3 regions of the Micromonospora jinlongensis genome follow, and region 3 is predicted to be linked to each of the others. Evidence: riboswitches for the same ligand, from Rfam matches in the RefSeq annotation. Region 3 holds a riboswitch; each other region holds the start of a gene.
What was found. Region 3 has a riboswitch for cobalamin ahead of HNR22_RS01490 (CbtB domain-containing protein). Riboswitches for the same ligand answer to the same signal wherever they lie in the genome.
Positions count from the first base shown of each region.

Region 1: it holds a riboswitch for cobalamin, as region 3 does, so the genes downstream of both, HNR22_RS07425 (acyl-CoA thioesterase) here and HNR22_RS01490 (CbtB domain-containing protein) in region 3, are expected to answer to the same signal.
Region 2: it holds a riboswitch for cobalamin, as region 3 does, so the genes downstream of both, HNR22_RS20830 (ABC transporter substrate-binding protein) here and HNR22_RS01490 (CbtB domain-containing protein) in region 3, are expected to answer to the same signal.

Region 1 covers NZ_JACCHK010000001.1:1,744,496-1,748,712, reverse strand. The annotation lists gene HNR22_RS07430 (copper resistance protein CopC) at 1-1,029, opposite strand, end outside; cobalamin riboswitch at 1,161-1,375, shown strand; gene HNR22_RS07425 (acyl-CoA thioesterase) at 1,565-2,008, shown strand; gene HNR22_RS07420 (hypothetical protein) at 2,144-2,827, opposite strand; gene HNR22_RS07415 (helix-turn-helix domain-containing protein) at 3,362-4,217, shown strand, end outside.
Region 2 covers NZ_JACCHK010000001.1:4,665,159-4,669,375, reverse strand. The annotation lists gene HNR22_RS20840 (ABC transporter ATP-binding protein) at 1-681, opposite strand, end outside; gene HNR22_RS20835 (FecCD family ABC transporter permease) at 753-1,814, opposite strand; gene HNR22_RS20830 (ABC transporter substrate-binding protein) at 1,949-2,878, opposite strand; cobalamin riboswitch at 2,964-3,086, opposite strand; gene HNR22_RS20825 (M14 family metallopeptidase) at 3,230-4,217, opposite strand, start outside.
Region 3 covers NZ_JACCHK010000001.1:471,674-475,890, forward strand. The annotation lists gene HNR22_RS01475 (phosphotransferase) at 1-11, shown strand, start outside; gene HNR22_RS01480 (histidine phosphatase family protein) at 351-947, opposite strand; gene HNR22_RS01485 (CbtA family protein) at 944-1,714, opposite strand; gene HNR22_RS01490 (CbtB domain-containing protein) at 1,705-1,908, opposite strand; cobalamin riboswitch at 1,944-2,089, opposite strand; gene HNR22_RS01495 (ABC transporter permease) at 2,743-3,750, shown strand; gene HNR22_RS01500 (ABC transporter substrate-binding protein) at 3,791-4,217, shown strand, end outside.

The DNA of each region.
Region 1 (4,217 bases), 1.3 Mb from region 3:
CGCCTGATCGGTCGCCGTCGAATCGACTGCGACGCCCGTGCGGGCCGTGACGACCGCGTTGCTCTTGCGTGCCGCCGGCACGGTGGTGGGTCGCCGCTTGTCGCCCGTGGTCTGCGCCACGGTCGCCGCGCCGACCGTGCCACCGTTGGCCCTGCCACTGCTGGCCCTGGCACCGCTGGCCTTGCCGCCGCTGGCCTTGCCCGCGGCGGCCTTGTTCGTGGTACGGGCACCGCCGCCGCGTCGACCGGAGGTCGCCGACGAGGTACGGCCCCGGCCGGTGGCTCTGCCTGTGGAAGCCGATCGGCGACGCCAGAAGAAGAACCCGGCCACCGCCCCGACCGCCACCGCCAAGCCGGCCCAGGCCAGTGCTCCGGGGCCGCTTTCATCGCTCGACCCGGTCGGCGGGGCCGCCGCAGCCGCGGACGGCGGGGCCGCCGACTCGACTGCGGTGGTCGGAACCGCTGAGCCCTGCCCAGATGATCCGTGCTGCTCGGTGGCGGCCACCAGCGCCGGGTCCGGCTGCGTCGACGGCGCACTCCACCCCTGCGGCGCTGCCGTCACCCGCCCGTTGTAGCGGAAGGTCAACGTGCCCCGCACGGTGTCGCCGTCCGAGGCGACCGACAGGTAGCTCACCGAGTACTGGCCCTTGGCCGGCAGGTGGGAGACGGGCACCACCACGGGGAACCCCGTCGTGTACTCCCGTGGCTCGAACTGTCCGTTGACCAGGAAGTACTCCCGCACCGGCTTGTCCAGCGGCTTCGGCTCCCCGTACGACCAGCCGTTGTCGACCCGGACGCCGCCCGGTGCGGTGATCGTGAAGAACGCGTTGGCGGCGGCCTTCTCGGTGAAGTAGAGCCGCACCGACGTCAACGGCTCGTTCACCGTGGCGCCGCTCGCTGGCGTGGACATGGCGAGAGTCCCGTGAGCTGCGGCGGGTTGGGCGGACGCGAGGAGGGCGACCGCCGAGGCGAGGAGGAGCGCGAGGAGGCCCGAGACCACCCGCCCGCAAGTCTGAGGGAGACGACGCATTTGAATATCCTCACCGCCGTGAGACTTTTTTCAAGAGGTGGCGATCTTTTTCCTCAGATGGCAAAAGTTGACGATGAGGACGCCGTGCCGCCGCAGCACGCCGCGCCGAATGGACGGAATCCCTGGCCAGCTATGCTGCCGACGGCGCTGGTTCGCCCCGTCGTGACCGACTGGGCGTCGTAAGAGGGAACCCGGTGGAAATCCGGGGCTGCCCCGCAGCGGTGAGTGGGAACGACCGCCGTCATCAGCACTGGGCCAGCAGGCCTGGGAAGCGACGGCCAGTAGGGGACCGGCGCGACCGGTCAGGCCCGCGAGTCCGAAGACCTGCCGGCGCCGCGTACACAACCGTGTGCGCTGCCGTCGGCCTCGCGGGTGGGCTGAGCGGGTGACGGGCCGTGCGTGTGGCGCGTCCTCGTCAGCGTGTGCCCGCGACCCGGCGGTGTGGTTTCCCGAGGGACGGACTACCGCTGTGCACGACACCACCACGATCGCCGGCCGAGCGCCGTCGGCGTCGCACCTGACCCTGTCGCAGATCATGGACCAGCACCACACCAACCTGATGGGTACGGTGCACGGCGGCCGGATCCTCAACCTCATTGACTCCGTCGCCGGTGTGGTCGCCGCCCGGCACTCCGACGGGCCGGCGGTGACCGCCGCCATCGACGAGACCGCGTTCCTGCGCGCGGTACGGGTCGGCGACGTCGTGCACGTCGACGCCCGGATCACCTGGGCCGGCCGCAGCTCGATGGAGGTGGCCGTCAAGGTGACCGCCGACCGGTGGGACCGTGCGGTGCCGCCCACCGACGTGGCCACCGCCCACCTGGTCATGGTCGCCATCGACGACGACGGTCAGCCCCGTACGGTGCCGCCGCTGCTGCCGGAGACCGACGGGGACCGGCGTCGGTACCGGGAGGCGGAGATCCGTCGGGAGCACCGGCTGGCGCTACGGCGCGCGCTGCTCGACGGCGCCGACGGCTGAGAAGCGCTCGGTCCGTCCGTCGCGGCGCTGGCCAGTCCGAGGAGCAGCCCACCCCCCAGGAGGGCGGGTCGGCGGCAGACGGGATGGCAAGGTCAGCGGGGTGGGGTTGGACCCACAGCACGGTCGCCGCCGCGATTATCGGTCCCACCGATCGGCGTAGGGTAGGACAAGCAGCCGGATGTAGTCGTGTAATTCGATCGACGCGTCGTGCTCCCGCAGTACGGCCGGCGCGTGTCGTAGCACCCACAGCGACAGCGTCGGGCACCACGTGTCCTCGTTGTGCCAACTCGACCAAGGGAGCGCATCGCCCAGCAGGTCGTCCATCCACTCATCCACGGCTGTGACCAGCCGCCGCCGCGCCACCGCGTCGACCAGCAACTCTGCCCAGATAGCCAACCACGGGGCGAGCTTGGTGGTGGCCTCGGCGAGGAGTGTTAGGGCCTCATGGGCGGGCACCTTTGCATCGGGCTCGACCAGGACGTGCAGCCACCAGGCGTCCACGAATTCCCGCAGGGCGTCCTGTTGTCCGGTGGGCCACTCCTGCCAGCGGCCGGCGGTGAACAACAGCCCAAGGCTCTCCATCCCGGCCATTGGCTCTACGCGGCCCGCCACGAGGCTCTGGGTCAGTTGGGGCAGGATCCGGCGCAGCAGCGGGCCGGGGTAGTGCCAGTCTGTGGTCCAGTACGTGCGGCGGAGCAGGTCGTCGTCAAGCGGCACGTCCGGGGTCTTGAGCAGTGCCAGTTCCTCCGCGCTGCCCCAGTGACACTCGCAGTTGGACTCCTGCCGGTGGGCCGTCATGCCCTGGAACGTGGCGGCCACACCCGCCAGCGCCCTATCCAGGCGGCCGCTTACATCAGTCCGATCAGGGATCATGGCGAATCCGCCTTCGAGGACTCCGGAGGCGTATCACCTGCCGAAGAGAAGGATCTTAGAGCCATACGAACCCCGCGCGTGCCTGGGGTCAAGGAGGCTTGGGCTGGGTGACCAACTGGGTGACGACGGGTGCGGGCAGCGCCGGACGTCCATGGACTCTGGTGGACCGTTGAGACAGCTCAGCCCTGCTGCTTTGATGACGGCTATCAGACTGTCGACAGCAACAGTGACAGCACTGGCCTCGAACGAGGACCGCCGCGGACGGCGAAGTGCGGATCGCCGCCCGAGGTCGCGTGCGAAGACGGATGTCGCCGCACGAAGCGCCCCGAACTTACAAGCGAGGAGGCCAGGGCTTTGGGCGTCGGCGTGGAAGGCGACGCGCGGCGTGTGAGGGGTTATGAGGCGGCAGGCAGGCCGGTAGCGTTGGGTGGCGGCGGCCTGGGCGCCGACGGTGCGTCCCGCGCTATGAGGAGGTCCGGGATGGATTTCTTGCCGGAGTTGACTTTCGGACAGCGGTTGAAGGTCTACCGGGAGCGGTCCGGGAAGACCCGTGCGGTGCTCGGGGGGTTGGTCGGGCGCAGCGCCGAGTGGGTCAAGGCAGTGGAGACCGATCGCATCTTGCCGCCGCGCATTCACATGCTGGATCGCATCGCGCGTGCTCTCAAGGTCGACGTGTCTGCCTTGGCCGGGGAGTTGAGCGCCCGGTCTGCTGTCGTCAACGGGCCGGAGCATCCGGCGCTGGCGTCCGTCCGTGACGCCGTGAACCGCTTCGCGATTTCTGACGAGGCTTCCCCGGAGTCGTTGACGAGCCTGAGGGAGCGGCTTGCGATGGCGTGGCGGGCGCGTCATCAGGCGTCGGATCACCGCACGGTGTTGGGCGGGTTGTTGCCGGGGATGCTGCGCGACGTGCAGCGCGCCGCGTTGGCGTACGAGGGTGATGAGCGTCGGCAGGCTCAGGCCCTGTTGGCCGAGACGTTCGGGCTGACGCAGATGTTTCTTGCCTACCAACCCGCCGCCGAGTTGTTGTGGCGGGTCGCGGACCGAGCGATGGTGGCGGCACAGGAGTCCGGCGACCCGGAGGCGCTGGCGTGCGCGGGATGGTTCCTGTGCCAGGTACATCGGGATGCCGGTGACTGGGACACCGCGATGGCGGTGACCCTGGACCTCCTGTCGGCGCTGGAGCCGCGCACCGCCGACGGCAACACGAACCTCCTGGCGCTTTGGGGTGCGTTGAACTTCGAGGCTGCCTACACCGCCGCCCGCGCTGGTGAGGAAGGTCGAGCCTGGCGGTACTGGGACCGCGCGGACCGGGTGGCGCAGCGCCTGCCGCAGGGCT
Region 2 (4,217 bases), 4.2 Mb from region 3:
TCCGGCGGCCACCACCTGACCGCTGGCGAGCATCACCATCCGGTCGGCGTACTCGCCGGCGAGGGAGAGGTCGTGCATCGTGGCGAGGACGGTCAGGCCGTGCTCGCGGCGCAACTGGTCGACCAGTTCCAGCACCTCCTGCTGGTGCCCGATGTCGAGTGCGCTGGTCGGCTCGTCGAGCAGCAGCAGCGTCGCGCCCTGGGCGAGCGCCCGGGCGAGGAACACCCGCTGTCGTTCGCCTCCGGAGAGGGTGGCCAGCTCACGGCGGTGGAAGCCGGTGAGGTCCAACCGGCCGAGCACCTCGTGCACGGCGTCGAGGTCGGCGGTCGACTCCCGCCCCAGTGTGGGGATGTACGGGGTGCGGCCGAGCAGCACGTAGTCCAGCACCGACATGCCGGGCGGCACCACCGGCGACTGTGCCACGGTGGCCACCACCCGGGCGCGGTCCCGGCGGCGCAGCGCGGTGCTCGCCGTACCGAACAGGGTGATCACCCCCGGCGCGGGCAGCAGGCCGCCGACGGCGCGCAACAGGGTGGACTTGCCGGCGCCGTTCGGGCCGATCACGGTGACCCACTCGCCGACGGCGACGGTGAGGTCGACGCCGGTCAGGATCGGTGTGCCGCCGAGGTCGACGTGCAGCCCGCGCACCTCGACGGCCGGCACACCGCCGTCGCCACCCACGGACGAAAGACTCCCGGACGGAAGACCCCCGGACGGAAGACCGCCGGACGGGCCGGCGGCGGGCTCGCGGCTCACGTGAGCACCCGTCGGGCGGTCCGCAGCACGATCACGAAGAACGGGCCGCCCAGCAGGGCGGTCACCACCCCGATCGGCACCTCGGACGGAGCGGCGACGGTGCGGGCCACCACGTCGGTCAGCGCCAGGAACGCACCGCCGAACAGCAGTGACAGCGGCAGGATCGCCCGGTAGCTCGACCCGGCGAGCAGCCGGACGGTGTGCGGCACGATGATGCCGACGAAGCCGATCAGGCCGGTCGCGGAGACCGCCGCGGCGGTGCCCAGGGAGGCTGCGGCGATCAACAGGTAGCGGGTGCGTTGCGGGTGCAGGCCCAGACTTCTCGCCTCGTCGTCACCGACCGCGAGGACGTCCAGCTCGCGGCGGTGCAGCAGCACCACCACCGTGGTCAGAGCGGCGTACGGCAGCACCAGCAGCACGTCGTGCCAGCCGGCGGTGGCCAGCCGGCCGAGCAGCCAGGAGTAGACCGGTTGGATGCTGTCGGAGTGTCGTTGCAGCAGGTACGTCTGCCCGGCGGAGAGGAACGCGGAGACCGCCACTCCGGCCAGGATCAGCATCGCCGGTGAGCCGCCGCGCCCGCCGGCCGCGCCGAGCACGTAGGTCATCGTGACGGCGAGCAGTGAACCGGCGAACGCGGCCAACGGGATGGTCATCGGCAGCCCGGAGATCGCACCTTGCCGGCCGGCACCGCCGAGGGCGATCGCCGCGGTGACCGCGAGGCCGGCGCCAGCGGCCACGCCCAGGAGGTACGGGTCGGCGAGCGGGTTGCGGAACACGCCCTGGTAGCAGCCACCGGCGAGGGCGAGCAGCCCGCCGACCAGCAGGCCCAGCACCACTCGGGGCAACCGCAGCTCGGTGACGATCGCGATCTCTCGCTCGGAGAGGCCGCTGTCGAGGTGCACCCCCGGGATCAGGTTGAGCAGCTCGGCCGCGACGCTGCCGGCGGGCAGGCTGACCGGGCCGAGCGACACCCCGGCGACGAGCGCGACGAGCACCGCGAACACCCCGGCGACCAGCCATCGCTTGCGCAGCCCGGCGGGCCGGGCTGTTGACGGCAGCCCAGCGGGCCGCGACGCGGACGGCGGTCCGGCGGACCGGGCCGCGGGAAGCGGCCCGGTCACCGAGCCGTCTTTCGTTCGCGACTGCGGGGCTCGCAAACCCGGCTCACTCCTCGCTCACCGACGGACGACGGTCACGCGGGCACCCTGGCGACCGCGTCGATGATGACCCGGAGCAGGTCCACGACCCGCGGCCCCCAGCGGGAGGCGACGTCGTCGTCCAGTGCGATGACCTGGTTGTTCTTCACCGCGGTGAGCCCGGCCCAGCCGCTGCGCGCCTTGACCGAGTCGGCGTTCTGCTGGCAGCACTTGGAGTCGGCCAGGAAGACGAAGTCCGGGTTGGCCTTGACGATGAACTCCTGGGACAGCTGCGGGTAGCCGGCGTTCTTACCGTCCGCGTCGGCGGGGTCGGCGATGTTGGTCAGACCGACCTGGCTGTAGAGCGTGCCGATGAAGGTCTTGCTGGTCGCGCTGTACAGCTCGGGGCCCAGCTCGTGGTAGTAGGTGAGCTTCTCGGCGCGCTGCGGCAGGTCCTTGACCAGCTTGGCGATGTCGTCCTTCATCCGGCTGGCGACGTCGGTGGCCTGGTCGGCGTGCCCGGTCAGCGTGCCCAGTTCGGTGATCTGCCGGTACGTGTCGTCGAGCGTGGTGGCCGCCGGGGTCTGGTACACCGGGATCTTCAGCTTGCCGAGCTGCTCGACGATCTTGTTGCGGTCGTCGGAGAGCACCACCAGGTCGGGGTTCTTACCGGCGATCGCCTCGGCGTTCGGCTGGAAGGCGGAGAGGTCGCTCTTGGGAGCGTCGGCCGGGTAGTTGGACTGGTCGTCGACGGCGGTCACCTGCGGGCCGGCACCGATCGCGAAGAGCATCTCGGTGGCGGTCGGCGACAGCGCGACGATCTTCTCGGGGCGCTTGTCGAGGGTGAGCGTGCCGACCGTGACCGGGTACGCGGCGGCCGCGGTGCCGGTGGTCGGCTTGTCGTCGGCCTTCTCGGCGCAGGCGCCGAGGGCTAGCGCGGCGACCGCGAGGGTCGCGGCGAAGAGCCGAGGGGTACGTCTGAACATGGGGCCTCCTGTCGGTCGAGGAGTGTGGTGCTTCGCCGACAGGGACTTTCGTACGCCCGCCCACGAGGCGCCCTTCCTCGAGAGCGCGTATCGCGACCGATCCGCAGGCGACCTGGCTCGTCCCCACCGTCGGGTGGGGCATCACAGTTGCGGGACAGCGCCGGGTTTAGCACCGGCTTCGCTGCGGACTGGTCGGTAAGACGGTAGCGCACCGCCGGGACGTGCCGGATCGATCAAGGGGCGATCGGTGCCGGACGATCGGAACCGCGACACAGTAGGGATATGTCCCGTATCTGGAGGCTCGGGAGCGGGTGGTGGGGCCCCGCCGGGGCGGAGCGGGACCCCACCCGATCAGGAGGACGTGATGGTGACGTTGTCCACAGCCGCCTCGACCAGGCTGGCGCCGGAGGCATCCGCCGCCTCGACGAGGATGCGGACCGACTGCCCGGCGTACGGGGTGAGGTTGAGGTTGGCAACCGCCCAACTCCCGTTGCGGTTGGTCGCCGCGCCGGCCTGGGTGAGCAGCGCGGTGGTGCCGCCGTTGTGCACGACACTCACCCGCAGGTAGTCCGCCGACGAGGCGTTCGAGCCGTGCGCCAGATACCAGGCCAGCGAGAGATTCAGTGTGCCGGACGACGGCAGGGTCACCGCCGGGGACCGGGCACTGGTCACGCCGCCGTCGAGGTCGTAGTCACCCGCCGCCGAGCCGGCGAGCCGGCCGGTGACCAGGTCGTTGGATCCGGCGTACGGGGTGAGCTGCTTGGCGCCGGAGGACGTGGTCGCCTGGGCGGCGCCCCGCTCGAACGCGCCGACGGTGGCGGTGTCGGTGCCGGACGGGTTGATGGTCCAGCCGGTGGCGGTCTCGAAGGTGTCCGACCAGACCGTGGTGCCGCCACCACCGCTGCCGCAGTACTGCGCCTGCTTGCCGATGGCCCGGTACGGGCAGTCGGCGTACTCGCTGAGCAGCAGCACGGCCTCGCGGTTGCGGCTGGTCTGCGCGGGGATCACCTCGTCGGGCGGGTAGAAGCCGCCGCCGCCGGACGAGCCCGGGTACATCTCGAAGGTGTACGCCCAGATGTTGTGGGTGGCCCACATCCAGTCCAGGCTGTCCCCGTCGGTGATGTAGAGGTCGCTGGACTGTTCCGGGGTGTAGTTGTTGGTCGCCGCCATCTGCTGGCCGATGGTGGCGAAGGTGTTGTACTGGTCCGCGTTCATGCCCGTCGCGGTGTTCGCCGTCGTGTAGCCGTACGGCCAGAGCACCAGCTGCGAATACGTGTGGAAGTCGATGTTGGCCTTGATCTGCTGCACGCCACCGACCACCCGACCGTTGACGAAGTTG
Region 3 (4,217 bases):
GGGCGGGCTGAAGCAGACCGTCCGGTCGGGCTCAGCGGCGCGGCAGCAGCGCGACGCCGGGCCTCTCATCGCGCTGGCCCGGCGACGGTGTATTGCTTTCAGGCGGCATACCTCGGAGTCATATCTATACCTCTGAGGTATATCGCTCTCCGGGCCGTCCACCCGCCGCTCAGCTCACTGCGGGCCCTGGATTCATGACCACACCATCGCGGAGTCGACCCACCTCGGCTCCGCGCCCAGCGCGACACCGCCGCCAACAGCACCCTCCCGGTCCGGTACCTGTCGGCGCCGGTGTCGGCATCGTGGCCGCCGGCCGCCTGGGCGCGGCGGCCCGCGCCGTTGGCGTGACCTCAACCTGCTCGCGGCGCGCACAGTCGGAGTTGCCAGCGCGTGCCCTGGCTGGTGAGCCGGATGATCGCCAACGGCTCCACGTCCAGCTGCCGGTACGTCGCCATTGGCAGGCCGAGGGCGTGCACGACCGCGACCCGGATCACCAGCGGGTGGGTGACCGCGATGACGCGCCCGCCGGCTCGGTGCTGCTCGTCCAGCCAACTGCCGACCCGATCCCGCACGGCCGCGACGGACTCACCGCCGTGCGGTGCCGAGTTCGGTGTGGACAACCAGTCGTGTAGGGCCTGCGGGTGCGTGCCGGCGATCTCTTCGAGCGACCGTCCGGTCCAGTCTCCGTAGTCGCAGTCGGCCAACGCCGTCTCGATCGTCGGCAGCAGACCGAAGGCGGCGGCGGTCTGCCGGGCCGCCGCCGCTGGGCTGCACAGGCAGGTGTCGTGCATGCCGAGGTGCCCACGCCGGTCCGGATCCGCGTGGGCCTGGGCGAGGGTGGCGCGCAGACCGCCCTCGTCCAGACCGTCGTCGGGCCCGCCGAAGCGGGCCCGACGCAGGGCGGCGGTGTGACCGTGGGCGACCAGCCGGAGGCTGGTGACGGTCATGTGCTGGGCAGGGCGGCGGCGGCCTGACGGCGTCGATCGTGGTGCATCAGGGCCGCGAACAGCAGGCCGATCCCGGTCCAGAGCACCACCTGGGTGCCGAGGGAGGCCAGTCGGAAGTTCCACAGCAGCGTCGCGGGGAAGTCGGTGGGGACTTCCTGGAACGAGGGAAGCACCACGTAGGACGCGACGGTGACCAGCAGAAAGCCGCCGACGGCCGCGGCGACGCGTTGCCACAGTGGTGCCTGCGCGCCGACCGACCGGTAGCCCAGCGAGCCGGCCCACACGGCCACCAGACCGAGCACCACCATCAGCAGGTAGGTGACGGTGCGTTGGTTGATGGTGGCCGGGTCGCCGACCGCCGGGGGGTTCGCCGGGTACTTGAGGAACGGCACGATCACCGCGCCGAGCAGCGCCGCACCGGCCAGCAGCAGGCCGGAACGCCCGTCGTCGTCGGTCCGCCGCCGACGGGCCAGCAGGACGTACGCCGTGGCCAGCAGACCGCCCATCGCGGCGCCGAACAGGCCGGTGGCCAGGAACAGCCCGCCGCGTTGGCCGCTCCGGGTGACCAGGGCCTCGTCGTGCTGGTGCCCGCCAGCGGCGGGTTCGGCGTGCGAGGCCGCCTCCTCGATCGCGATGGCTGCCTCGACGTGCGGTTCGCCGGCGACGTAGGCGAACGTCCCGGCGAGCAGGCCAGCGATCAGGCCGGCGAGCAGGCCGCGGACGAGGACGGCGAGGAACGGGGGAGCGGTGGTGGCGTTCAGTGGCACGGAACACCGAGCAGGTGCCGGCCGTCGTGCATGAGCTCGTGCAGGTACATACCGCTGCGCGACACCGCACCCTGGTCGAACGCGACGAGGTAGGCCAGCAGGGTGAGCGCCACGACGGTCGCCAGGACCGTCCACAGAAGACGCGTGGTGCCAGCGGGATTCACCAACGGCTGGCTGGACGTGGAGCTGGACATATGATCACGAACCTCCCCGGGGATGACGCGTCCCCATCGCAAGGCTGCGGACGACCGAGCGTCCTGGCTCACGGGCCCCATTTGAGGTGGGGGAACCGCTCACAGTGGCGCGACCGCGCCGGAATCACACCGGCTTCCCTCGCGTCGCCGCAGATAGTGGGTCGACGGTATCGGTGCCGCCGCAGGCGGTCAACCCGGCCCCGCAACGGGTGAGGCACCGGCGCCCGAGGCTTCAGCGCCGCCCGATTCGTCTGATCAAAACCCGGCCGCCGTCGGCGGGCATCCTTCGCCGCGGCCGAACCCGACGCGACGGCGAAGCTCTCCGGGCTGGTGGCCGGGGTGAACGGCGCGGCCTGGACGACGGCGGACCCGCGGCCCGCTGTCGAGCACGCGCTCGACTGTTCGGCCCGGGTCTGCTGATTCTTGGCTCGGACCGGCCGGTCTGTCTGCTCGCCGCCCGGTACACCGGTTGGGTTCGTGAGGAGGCGAGCGCGGCGGGCGTCGAAGACATAGCATGTTATCGATAACAATCGGATTGTGGTGCGTTGGCTCGCGGGGCGGCCATCGACAACAGGTCATGCCGTTCTGATCGGACATAGGGCTCCGAGGGCTCGCGTAACGACGACAAAACATGGTCGCAAGACCTTGGCAACACACGCACGTGCATGGCATGGTAACGCCTGATCAAGGGAAACATCCGACCTATCTCCGTGGGTGGCGCGGGCCCGAGCCCGTCTCTCCCTGCCGAGGAGGCTCGGCCGGTCACCGGTGCTCCGCTCGCCGACGGCTCTCCCGTCGCGTGCGGCGCCACGCTTGGGGAGGTCAGGGCCGACGATGAGCACCGTCGAGGCAACCACCGGCACGCAGCACGGCACGCCCAGCGACTGGTTCCGGGAACGGATCTCCCACGCCGTCTCCGAGCTGACCGCCGCCACCGCGCTCGTCGTGCTGTTCATCGTGTTGACTTTCGCCAGCCCCTACTTCCTGACCGCGGACAACCTCTTCAACATCGGGGCGCAGACCGCGGTGATCGCCATCATCGCCACGGCGCAGACGATGGTCATCATCACGAGGGGCATCGACCTCTCCGTGGGATCGGTCGCCGCGCTCGCCGGCGTGGCGGGGGCGATGGTCGTACGCGACCTCGGCTTTCCACTCTGGGCGGCGACAACGGTCGCGATCGGCGTCGGCGCGCTGGCCGGGCTGCTCAACGGGCTGCTGGTGACCGTGGCTCGGATCCCACCGTTCATCGCGACGCTGGGAACGATGTCCGTCGGACGCGGGCTCGTCTTCATCATCACCGGGGCGGTCGGCGTCTACGGCCTGCCCCGATCCTTCCAACTGCTCGGCAACGGGGAGATCGTCGGCATCCCGTTCGCCGTGGTGATCACCGTACTGGTCGCCGTCGGTGTCGCCTTCCTGCTCTCCCAGACCCGCTTCGGTCAGTACACGTACGCGATGGGCTCCAATCTGGAGGCCGCACGCCGGTCGGGCATCCGGGTCGGGCGGCACCTGACCGGCGTGTACGTGCTGGCGGGTGTGCTCGTCGGGCTGGGCGGCATGATCGCGGCCTCGCGGGTCAACTCCGGCCAGCCGAACTACGGGATCTCGCTGGAGCTCGACGTCATCGCCGCCGCGGTCATCGGTGGGGCAAGCCTGTTCGGAGGTCAGGGCCGGATCGTCGGGACGATCATCGGCGCGTTCCTCATCGCCCTGGTCCGCAACGGCGCCGTCCTGCTCGACATCAGCATCCACTACCAGCAGGTGATCGTCGGCCTGATCATCTGGGCCGCCGTCTACTTCGACCAGTACCGCCGACGGCGGCTGGAATCACGGGGTTGACATGCCATTCCGAGAGTCCGAACGAGGAAGGACACACACCATGGCACACACCACCACCAGCCGGCGGACACGCGGGCCACTCCTGCGCGCGCAGGCGATTCTGGCCGTGGCCGCGGCGACCGCTCTGCTCAGCGCCTGCGGCGGGGTCGAGGTCCGGGACGGAGGCGACGGCGCGACCAAGGACGCGAGCGGGCCGTTGAAGCTCGCTGTGGTCCCGAAGGCGGTCGGGGCCGACTACTGGAACACGGTGAAGGCGGGCGCCGAGTGCGCCGCGCAACGCGCGGGTGACGTCACCGTCCAGTGGGACGGGGTGACCACCGAAACCGATGTCGAGGGTCAGGTCAACCTGATCCAGAACTACGTCACCAAGAAGGTCGACGGCATCGTCTACGCGGCCACCGACTCCAGTGCGTTGGCGCCCGCCACCGACAAGGCGCTCGCCGCGAACATCCCGGTTGCGATGATCG